Regions from separate parts of the Serratia rhizosphaerae genome, predicted to be linked through region 2. Evidence: predicted binding sites of a transcription regulator. Region 2 holds the regulator's gene; each other region holds the start of a gene.
The links. The regulator CRP, encoded in region 2, controls carbon source genes, mostly activating them, when cyclic AMP is high. The targets are predictions, from matches to a motif close to ATGTGANNNNNNTCACAT.
Positions count from the first base shown of each region.

Region 1: the regulator CRP is predicted to act here: its motif matches at 2,007-2,024, upstream of FO014_RS22260 (YjcB family protein).
Region 3: the regulator CRP is predicted to act here: its motif matches at 1,007-1,024, upstream of FO014_RS21215 (6-phosphofructokinase).

Region 1 is NZ_CP041764.1:4,785,737-4,789,015, forward strand. It holds gene mrdA (penicillin-binding protein 2) at 1-1,801, opposite strand, end outside; gene FO014_RS22260 (YjcB family protein) at 2,128-2,409, shown strand; gene FO014_RS22265 (lysozyme inhibitor LprI family protein) at 2,448-2,855, opposite strand; gene FO014_RS22270 (hypothetical protein) at 3,084-3,279, opposite strand, start outside.
Region 2 is NZ_CP041764.1:2,456,982-2,460,260, reverse strand. It holds gene FO014_RS11385 (LysR substrate-binding domain-containing protein) at 1-536, shown strand, start outside; gene FO014_RS11380 (OsmC family protein) at 539-946, opposite strand; gene crp (cAMP-activated global transcriptional regulator CRP) at 1,324-1,956, shown strand; gene argD (bifunctional acetylornithine/succinyldiaminopimelate transaminase) at 2,005-3,225, opposite strand.
Region 3 is NZ_CP041764.1:4,552,353-4,555,631, reverse strand. It holds gene FO014_RS21225 (NUDIX hydrolase) at 1-76, opposite strand, end outside; gene FO014_RS21220 (DeoR/GlpR family DNA-binding transcription regulator) at 174-929, shown strand; gene FO014_RS21215 (6-phosphofructokinase) at 1,301-2,281, shown strand; gene FO014_RS21210 (PTS sugar transporter subunit IIB) at 2,293-2,604, shown strand; gene FO014_RS21205 (PTS sugar transporter subunit IIC) at 2,601-3,279, shown strand, end outside.

The sequences.
Region 1 (3,279 bases), 2.3 Mb from region 2:
CGCCGTCTCCCCCGCCGTTTTCCAGAATCAGCGCCATCGCCACTTTCGGATGTTGATACGGCGCAAACAGGGTGTAGAAGATATGGTCACGCAGCCGCACCGGGATCATTTTGGCGTTATAGGTCTGGTTCTCCTTCAGCCCGAACACCTGCGAGGTGCCTGATTTGGCGGCGATGTGGTAAGGCGCGCTGTGGAACAGTTTATAGCCGGTGCCATTGGGCAAGTTAGCCATGCCGTACATGCCGTTGCGTACGATGCCCCAGTACGGCGAGTTAGGATCGCCGACCTGCGCGCTGGGCGCCGGCTGCTGATAACGGTTTACCTGCGCGCCGCGCTTCATCGAATACAGCAGATGTGGATTTTTCACCTTGCCGTTATTGAGCAAAATGGTCAGCGCTTTGACCATCTGAATCGGCGTGGCGATCCAGTAACCCTGGCCGATGCCCACCGAAATGGTATCGCCCTGATACCAGGTCTTTTTATGCACCCGCTGTTTCCATTCGCGGCTCGGCAGTACCCCGTTGTACTCTTCATTCAAATCGATGCCGGTCGGTTTGCCGTAGCCGAACTGACTCAGCCAGCTGTGAATACGGTCGATCCCCAGATCGAACGCCACCTGATAGAAGAAGGTATCGGCGGACTCCTCAATCGCCTTGGTGACGTTCAGCATGCCGTGGCCGCTTTTCAGCCAGTCGCGGTAGCGGCGTTTGGTGCCGGGCAGCGTCCAGGTCGGCGCGCCGAAGTAGGTGGTGCTCGGCGTGATCACGCCGGAGAATAAGGCGGACAGCGCCATATAGGGTTTCACCGTTGACGCCGGCGGATACAACCCCTGGGTGGCGCGGTTAATCAACGGCAGATCGGGGTTGGACAGCAGCGATTTATATGATTTGTAGCTGATACCCTTCACAAACGGGTTGGGATCGTAACTCGGGCTGGAGACCATCGCCAGAATGCCGCCGTCGCGCGGGTCTTCCACCACCACCGCCGCGCGCTGGTTTTTCAGCACCGATTCGATGTACTGCTGCAGGCGCACATCCAGCGTCAGGTAGATGTTTTTACCGGCCTGCGGCGGCTGTTCTTTCAGCAGCCGCACGATGCGCCCGTGGTTATCCACTTCAACTTCCCGATAGCCGGTGACGCCGTGCAGCGCTTTTTCGTAATAACCTTCGATGCCCTGCTTGCCGATATTGTGGTCGGCCGCATAATTCTCCATCTCCCCGCTTTCAGTCAGCCGCTTGATGTCGCGATCGTTGATTTTCGACACATAGCCCACCACGTGCGCCAGCTGCGCGCCGTAGGGATACTGCCGCTGCTGATAGCTGTCGACCGTTACGCCGTTGAAGCGGTATTGGTTGACGGCAAAGCGCGCCACCTCCGTTTCGCTCAGTTCGCTTTTTAACGTTACCGGCTTATAGCGGCTGGTGTGCGCCATCTGATCGCGGAAACTGCTGATATCGTCCGGTGTTAAATCGACGATCGGCGTCAATGCCTGCAGCAGCGCTGACATATTGGCGATTTTGCTGGGAATGACCTGCAGTTGGTACAGGGTGAGATTGCGTACCAGCGGCACGCCGTTACGGTCATAGATCAGCCCGCGGCTGGGGGCAATCGGCACCATTTTGATATCGTTCTGGTTGGAACGCGTCTGATAGAAATCGTGTTGTTTCACCTGCAGGCGGTACAGGTTGTAAATCAGCGCGCCGAAGCAGGCCACAACGACCAATAACGCCACGCCGGCGCGGCGGACAAACAGCATTTCCTCGGCGGAATGGTCGCGAATTTTCTCTTTTAATAGGGCCATGCGGGGCGGGTTACCTGTTTGACAGCTTATTCCCGCTGTAAAAACAACGGGTTGAAAAACGGCCAAGCATAGCGTTATTCATCACGCTGCCCCATGAAAAGGTTGCTAATGATGTGGCAGAAATGTTTCAGCATGTTTGAATGTGTCGCGAAACGGTAATTTCCTCCGGCGAAGGCATTGAGCCGTAAATCAGGGTGGTGCTACAATGTGATCAGGATCACACTATTGATCCTGCTTTTTCTTCACGTCGCTTCCACCGCTCTGCGTTATCGGCTCGCCGAATTGAGACGGACGAACGCCAATTTTGTAGTCAAGGATCAGTTTCGATGAGTACCATAGCCACGGGCTTTATCATGATGCGCTGGGAATTGCTGAGCGCCGTCATGATGTTTATCGCCAGTCAGTTAAACGTTGTTTGCCGCAAAGCCAGCCGTAACGGCATGGCGTTTATCTTCAGCAGCCTCGGGCTGTTTACCACCATCTGGTTCGTCATGGGGTTAATGGGCATCCCCCTGACCCAGGAAGGCGTGTCGCACTTCTGGGCGGTGAGCAAAGATGTGTTTATTGATGTGATGAGCAATATGCCGACCGACTGGCCGATCCCCTGAGCAACATACGCGCCGGCCTGAAGACCGGCGCGTCACGCTTATGACGCCGGCGGCAGCGGGCAGCTGGTATCACCCTCCTGACACGCCAGCAACTGTTTGAACTCTGCGGCGCGCGCCTGCGTTTTATCCGTCAGGCAGTTACTCAGGACAAATCCGTGCAGCGAACCGCCTTCGCTGGCGCCGGCGCTGAACTGGCAGTCCGCATCGCGAAAGCCAATCCAGGCGCGCTGCGCGGCAACCAGCCGCTTAGCGGCCGCCGCATCGCCTTTTAACCGGTTCTGCAGCTGTTTATACAGCGTATTAAGCTGCGCATCCGCCTGTTTGTACTCGTCTGCGGCGCAGATGTTCATTTCGGTCTGGCTGTTTTTATCGCCGCACGCCTGTGCCGCCCAGACCGTTTGCGATGTCGCCATCAGCAGCGCGGCGCCCAACAGAGCTACTTTCATAATGCCTCCCGGCCAGTTTTGTTCTTTCGTTACGAATCTGCCTAGTGTGCTGTCAGTGTAATCCCTTTAATCAAACGGTAAGTTGTTTTTTATGATGGGGGTTTCTTCCGGGTACATCCATGAGTACAGCATCTATTATCGCAGTGCGTTTTATTACCTGCTTTTCATTCGCCAAGTAAAGGCACTCATTGCGATCGCTCTGAGCACTTAAGGGCCGCTAACTTTTTCTCAGCTTTTTGCTGTACCAGCGTGAAGAATTCCTGCGCCGTGAGGTGCATAACACATCGCACCAGCGCCGATAAGCTCAATAACGCCGCCGGCAAACCCCAGGCCGCCAAACAGACGGTTGCTTAAGGTTTCACCCTCGGTAACGCTCCTGTCTGACATTGCCGCTGCCAGTTGAACCGGCGAAAGCACAATGTTT
Region 2 (3,279 bases):
ATCTGGTGCTGCAGGAAGCCCAGCTCTCCACCCTGCTGCCCGCGCTGCGCGAAGGCCGGCTGGATTTCGCCGTCGGTTCCATCAGTCCGGAACTGCCTTTAGAAGATCTGGTGCGCGAGCCGCTGTTCAATGCGTCATTTTGCATCGTCGCCCGCCGCGGTCATCCGCTGGCCAACGCTCGCTCGCTGGATGCGCTGCGCCAGGCCAAATGGCTGCTGCCGGAAACCGATATGGGCTATTACCAGCATCTGCAATCCGTGCTGGGTGATTTTTATCAACAGCTGGAAACGCCGCCGGTGCGCTCGGACTCTGTCATCTGCGGCCTGAATATGGTGCTGGCGTCTGACTACCTGACCATTGTGGCGCGCGCGATGGCGCGTCCGCTGCATTTGCAGGAACAGGTGGTCACGCTGCCGATTGATACCCTGCCGCAGGCGCAGTATTGCGTGCTCTATTCGCAGAGATCGCCGCTAACCGTAACGGCGCGGCGTTTGCTGGATTTGCTGCACGGCCAGTGTCAGCGCTACGCCTGGTAAACTTATTCCACCACGCGGATTTCGAAACTGTGGGTCACCGTTGCCGCCTGACTCAACATCAGCGATACCGAGCAGTACTTTTCAGCAGACAGGTTGACCGCACGCTCCACCACCTTGTCACTCAACCCTTTACCGCTGACGATAAAGTGCAGATTGATCGCGGTAAAAGTACGCGGCGCCTCATCCCGCCGCTGCGAGCTGAGTTTCACCTCGCAGTCACGCACGTCATTGCGGCCCTTTTGCAGAATCGACACCACATCGATCGCGCTGCAACCGCCCACCGACATCAGCACCATCTCCATCGGACTCGGCGCCTTTTCCCCGGCGCTACCATCCATTAACACCTGATGACCTGACGCGGACTCACCGAGGAAGGTCAATCCTTCCACCCATTTCACTCTTGCCTGCATACTGCTCACTCCGGTTAATTTCTTAAAATCAGACTACGCTTTCGCGCTGAAACTGGCAATGGAACCTGATGCCGGTCATGCTGAAGCGAGACAACAGAAGACACTCGCCTCACTCTATGCTACAAACAAACCGCAATAACTCTTTTTGGACACCGACTTTCAGGGATCTGCCCAAGGAAAGCATCTTAAATGAGATGTTAACAGAATGTAGCTTGCAGCACTGACAGCAAGTTAATATGCTAGGGCAATAGCGTATTTTACGGCACGCCTCAAAACCTGTTTATAGCCCGCATGCATTACCGGTTATCAACGCGTTTAACAGGGAGCTCCGATCCCTGTGTTACAAAGGCAGCGATTACAACAGAGGATAATAGCGAATGGTTCTCGGCAAACCGCAAACAGACCCGACTCTCGAATGGTTCCTGTCTCATTGCCATATCCACAAATATCCATCCAAAAGTACGCTGATTCACCAAGGTGAAAAGGCTGAAACGCTCTACTACATCGTGAAAGGCTCCGTTGCGGTGCTGATTAAAGATGAAGAAGGCAAAGAGATGATCCTGTCCTATCTCAACCAGGGGGATTTCATCGGCGAGCTTGGATTATTTGAAGAAGGCCAGGAGCGCAGCGCCTGGGTGAGAGCGAAAACCGCCTGTGAAGTAGCTGAAATTTCCTATAAGAAATTCCGTCAGCTGATCCAGGTCAACCCGGATATTCTGATGCGCCTTTCCGCGCAAATGGCCAGCCGCCTGCAGGTCACCTCAGAGAAAGTGGGGAACCTCGCCTTCCTTGACGTTACCGGCCGCATTGCGCAAACCCTGCTGAACCTGGCGAAACAGCCGGACGCCATGACCCACCCTGACGGTATGCAAATTAAAATCACGCGTCAGGAAATTGGTCAAATCGTCGGTTGTTCACGCGAAACGGTCGGCCGTATCCTGAAAATGCTGGAAGATCAAAACCTGATCTCCGCGCACGGCAAAACCATTGTTGTTTATGGCACGCGTTAATTAATCAGAAAACGGCGCATTCGCGCCGTTTTTTATGCCGGTAGCGGCTTATACCGCATTCACCACATCCTGCACCGCACGTTCAAAACGCGCCATCCCCTCTTCAATATCCTGCAGCTCTACCACCAATGACGGCGCAAAGCGGATAACGTTAGGCCCGGCGTTCAGAATCATCACGCCATGCGCGGCGGCGGCGGCCAGGAAATCCCGCGCCTTATTCTGGTAAGCCGCACTCAGCTCGGCGCCGATCAACAGCCCCATGCCGCGAATATCGCTGAAAATACCGTACTTGTCGGCCAACTGCTGCAGTTTCTCCACGTAGAGCGCATGACGCTGCGCGATACCGTCCAGCACCTGCGGCGTGTTGATCACGTCCAGCGCCGCCTCGGCCACCGCGCAGGCCAACGGGTTGCCGCCGTAGGTGGTGCCGTGCGTGCCGACCTGCATGGCAGAGGCAATCTCCTCGCTGGTCAGCATCGCGCTGACCGGGAAGCCGCCGCCCAGCGCTTTAGCGGTGGTCAAAATATCCGGCGTCACGCCGTAATGCATATAGGCGAACAGCTTGCCGGTACGCCCCATGCCGCTCTGCACCTCATCAAACACCAGCAGCGCCTGGTGCTTATCGCACAGAGCGCGCACGCCCTGTAGGAACTCGGCGTCCACCGGCGTAATGCCGCCTTCGCCCTGAATCGGCTCCATCACTACCGCGCAAGTGCTGTCATCCATCACCGCCTTGACCGCCGCCAGATCGTTGTACGGCACATGCACAATATCGGCCGGCTTTGGCCCGAAGCCGTCGGAATACTTTGCCTGCCCGCCGACCGAGACGGTAAACAGCGTCCGGCCGTGGAAGGCGTTATAGAAGGCGATAATTTTGGTTTTGTACGGGCTGTGACGGGTAATGGCATAGTGGCGCGCCAGTTTGAAGGCCGCTTCGTTGGCCTCCGCGCCGGAGTTGGCGAAAAAGACCCGATCGGCAAAGGTGGCGTCAATCAGTTTGCTGGCCAAACGCAGCGCCGGCTCATTGGTGAACACATTACTGGTATGCCACAGGGTTTCGCTTTGCTGCTGCAGCGCCGCCACCAATGCCGGGTGGCAGTGGCCCAGCGCAGTTACGGCGATGCCGCCGGAGAAGTCGATATACTCCTTCCCTTCGCTGTCCCACACGCGGCTGCCCAGACCTTTGACCGGCACAAACTGCGCCGGTGCATAAACCGGCAAAATCACCTTATCGTACGTGCTGCGGTTCACCGCGTATTTTTCCGTCATTATTGGGTTCCACCTCAAGAGATTGGTTTTTTAATAGCGCCAGCAAAGTGACAA
Region 3 (3,279 bases), 2.1 Mb from region 2:
TCTTTTTCAGCACATACCAGTCATCGGATAACAGCTGCGTTGACACTATGCGTACGCGATCTTTTGTTGGGATCATCTTGCCTGCTCCAAAGGGGTTGAGGGTCGCATTGATACTATCGTGCAATTTCGTGTATGATCAAGATCATTCGTGCAAACAAAATTGACGGGGACGTATGCTGACCAGCCAGCGCAAGAAGCTAATCCTGGAGAAACTTGCCAGCGAGGGCCAGGTATTGGCCAAACAGTTAAGTGAGATGTTCGGGCTGTCGGAAGACACCATCCGGCGCGATTTACGCGAGCTGGACAGCGAAGGCTTACTCCAGCGCGTGCACGGCGGCGCGCTGCCGGTATCCCCCGCCATCGCTCCGTTTGCCGAACGCAACAAGCAGGAGTCCGGCGCCAAACGCGCCATTGCCCGCGCCGCCGCCGCCATGATTTTGCCGGGCCAGGTGGCGATCGTGGACGGCGGCACCACTTCTGCCGAGCTGGTGAAACAGCTGCCGCTGTCTTTACAGGCGACCATTGTCACCCACAGCCCCAGCGTGGCGGTCGGGCTGGTCGACCACCCGCAGATCGAGGTGATCCTGATTGGCGGCCGGCTGTTTAAACATTCGATCGTCACCGTCGGCGCGGCCGCGGTAGAGGCGATGTCGCATATTCGCGCCGATCTCTACTTTATGGGCGTGACCGGCGTTCACCCTACCGCCGGTCTCAGCACCGGCGATTTGGAGGAGGCCTATATCAAACGCGCGCTGGCGGCGCGCGCGGCAGAAACCGTGGTGCTGGCTTCCGCCGCCAAACTTAACGCCGCCTCACAATATGCCATCGGCGATATTACGCTGGCGCAATCAATTATCGTGGAGCGCGCCACCGACGAGGCCTTGATATCCCCGCTGCAACAGGCGGGCATCAGCGTCATTAAAGCCTGACGGGCGACATCTGCGCGCGCCGTTTAACGGTGCGCCAGACGCCGCTTACCGGCGAAAAATGCCAAATCCGCAATAAAATGCGATGGATCTCACATTTGTATTAAGTTTTTCCGAATTAGCGGAACGCCCTTCCCATCAGCCCATGATTTCAGCGGCTAAATCAATCAACTCTTTGAATAAAAATAAAAAAACCTCAGCACCCCCAGTACGGTCTGGCTTTTGAAATGTGATTTAATTCTCAAAAAGTCCACCTCGAACTAATGAGTCAATCGCTATAACGACGATTTTTGTCGTTATTTTGTGATGTCGCCTGCAAATTCCCCCCTATTTAAAATTTAACAATGACGTTACAGCAACGAGGGAGGCCTACGATGAAAATCGGTATAGTGATTAGCGGCGGCGATGTCAGCGGTATAAATAATTTTATTTTTCAAATAGCCAATCTGACGCATGCCGAAATAGTTTTATTTGACGGCGGCATTCCGGGGTTATTGGCAAACCGGCACCGCCCTATGACGCAACGCGATCTGATCGATTACGCCATTTCCGCCATTCCGCTTCTTAGCTCCGGCAGAACCAGCCGGAAACTCTATGCATCGGAATATGAAGGCATCAGTAAACAACTCAAGGCACTGCGGATTGACGTCATTATTATGGCCGGCGGCGACGGCTCCCTGCAGTTTTTAAATACCCTGAGCGAATTTGGCGTAAACTGTTTCGGCATCGGCATGACCATTGATAATGACGTATTCGGCAGCAGCTATACCGTCGGTTTTTCTACCGCCTGCGAACAAATACTCAAAGAGGTCGCCAAATTACGTAATACCGGCAGGGCACTGCCCGGCCGCGTATTTATGTTGGAATTGCTTGGCGGATATTGCGGCGAACTGACTCTGCAGTCCGCCATTAAATCCAATGCCGATTTCGCGCTCATTCCGGAGTGTCAATATAACCTGCCGGAGCTGGCCGAGAGAATAAAACACAAGCTGACATTGCAAAACAGCGTAATTATTTTGTGTTCCGAGGGCTACACCAAAGAGTATTCACCGGGCTTCCAGGGGGCGATCGACACCATGATCAAGCAGCTGGAGCCGCATATCGGCGTCCGTATTCGCAAGACCATCGTCGGGTATGGCCTGCGCAACGGCGACCCCACCGGCGAAGAGATTTATCAAGGCACGCTGATGGCCAATGAGGTCGCGCGCTGTATTCAATCCGGCATGAAAAATAAAGCCATCGTGATTAATGCCGGCAATCAGGCAATTCCCATTGATTTAATCAGTATGAAAAAGCGTCTGGTAGATACCGAAGGGCACCATTACAAACTGGCCAAACAGTTAAATATTATTTGAGGAGCAACGTCATGTTAAAAATACTCTGCGTATGCGGCTGTGGTTTAGGTTCAAGCTTTGCTATTGAAATGAGCGCCAAGGCAGTACTCAAAAAACTAGAGATCGACGCGGATATCGACCACACCACTATATCAGAAGCCGGAGCATTTAAGTCCGATATTATTCTCACTCAAAAAACGTTTGCGGATATTCTCAATGCCGATGCCAGCGAAGAAGAAAAGAAACGGGTCATTATTCTTAATAAGCTGACGGACAAAGCGGAGATTGAGCAGAAGATCGTCGCGTTTCTTAAGGAACGGAATATGCAAGGGCTGCCATCATGAACAGCATGATAAATTTCATCGTAAAGGACCTGCTGGGTCAGGCATCGGTGCTTATTGCGTTGATTGCCATGTTAGGACTGCTGCTACAGAAAAAGTCCGCGGGTAAAGTGGCCGAAGGCACCTTTAAAACGCTGTTGGGTTTTTTAATCATGATGGCCGGCATTAATATTATCGTCGGCGCCCTGACCTATCTGAACGATATATTCACTCACGGTTTCGGCATGCACGGCTATATTACCGACGTCGCCGCAATAGCCGGGGTGGCCAATCGCGAACTGGGTTCTGAAGTGGCGCTGACGCTGTTGGTCATCTTTGTGGTCAATATCATCATCGCCCGGCTGACACCGTTCAAATATATCTTTCTGACCGGTCAGGCGCTGTTGTGGATGGCCACCATCGGCGCAGTGGTCGGCTATAAGGCCGGGCTGAGCGGGCTGCCGCTGATTCTGACCGGCGGGATCTTTGGCGGCGTGATGGCGGTGCTGATGCCCGCGCTGGCGCAGCCGGTGGTGCGCCGTATTACCGACGCCGACGATGTGGCGCTGGGACACTTCTGCACGCTGGGCTATCTGGTGCAGGCGGCGGTGGCCAAAGTGGTCGGCAGAGGCTCCCGCTCCACAGAAGATCTGCAGTTGCCGGACAACTTTAAATTCCTGCAGGACACCTATGTGTCGA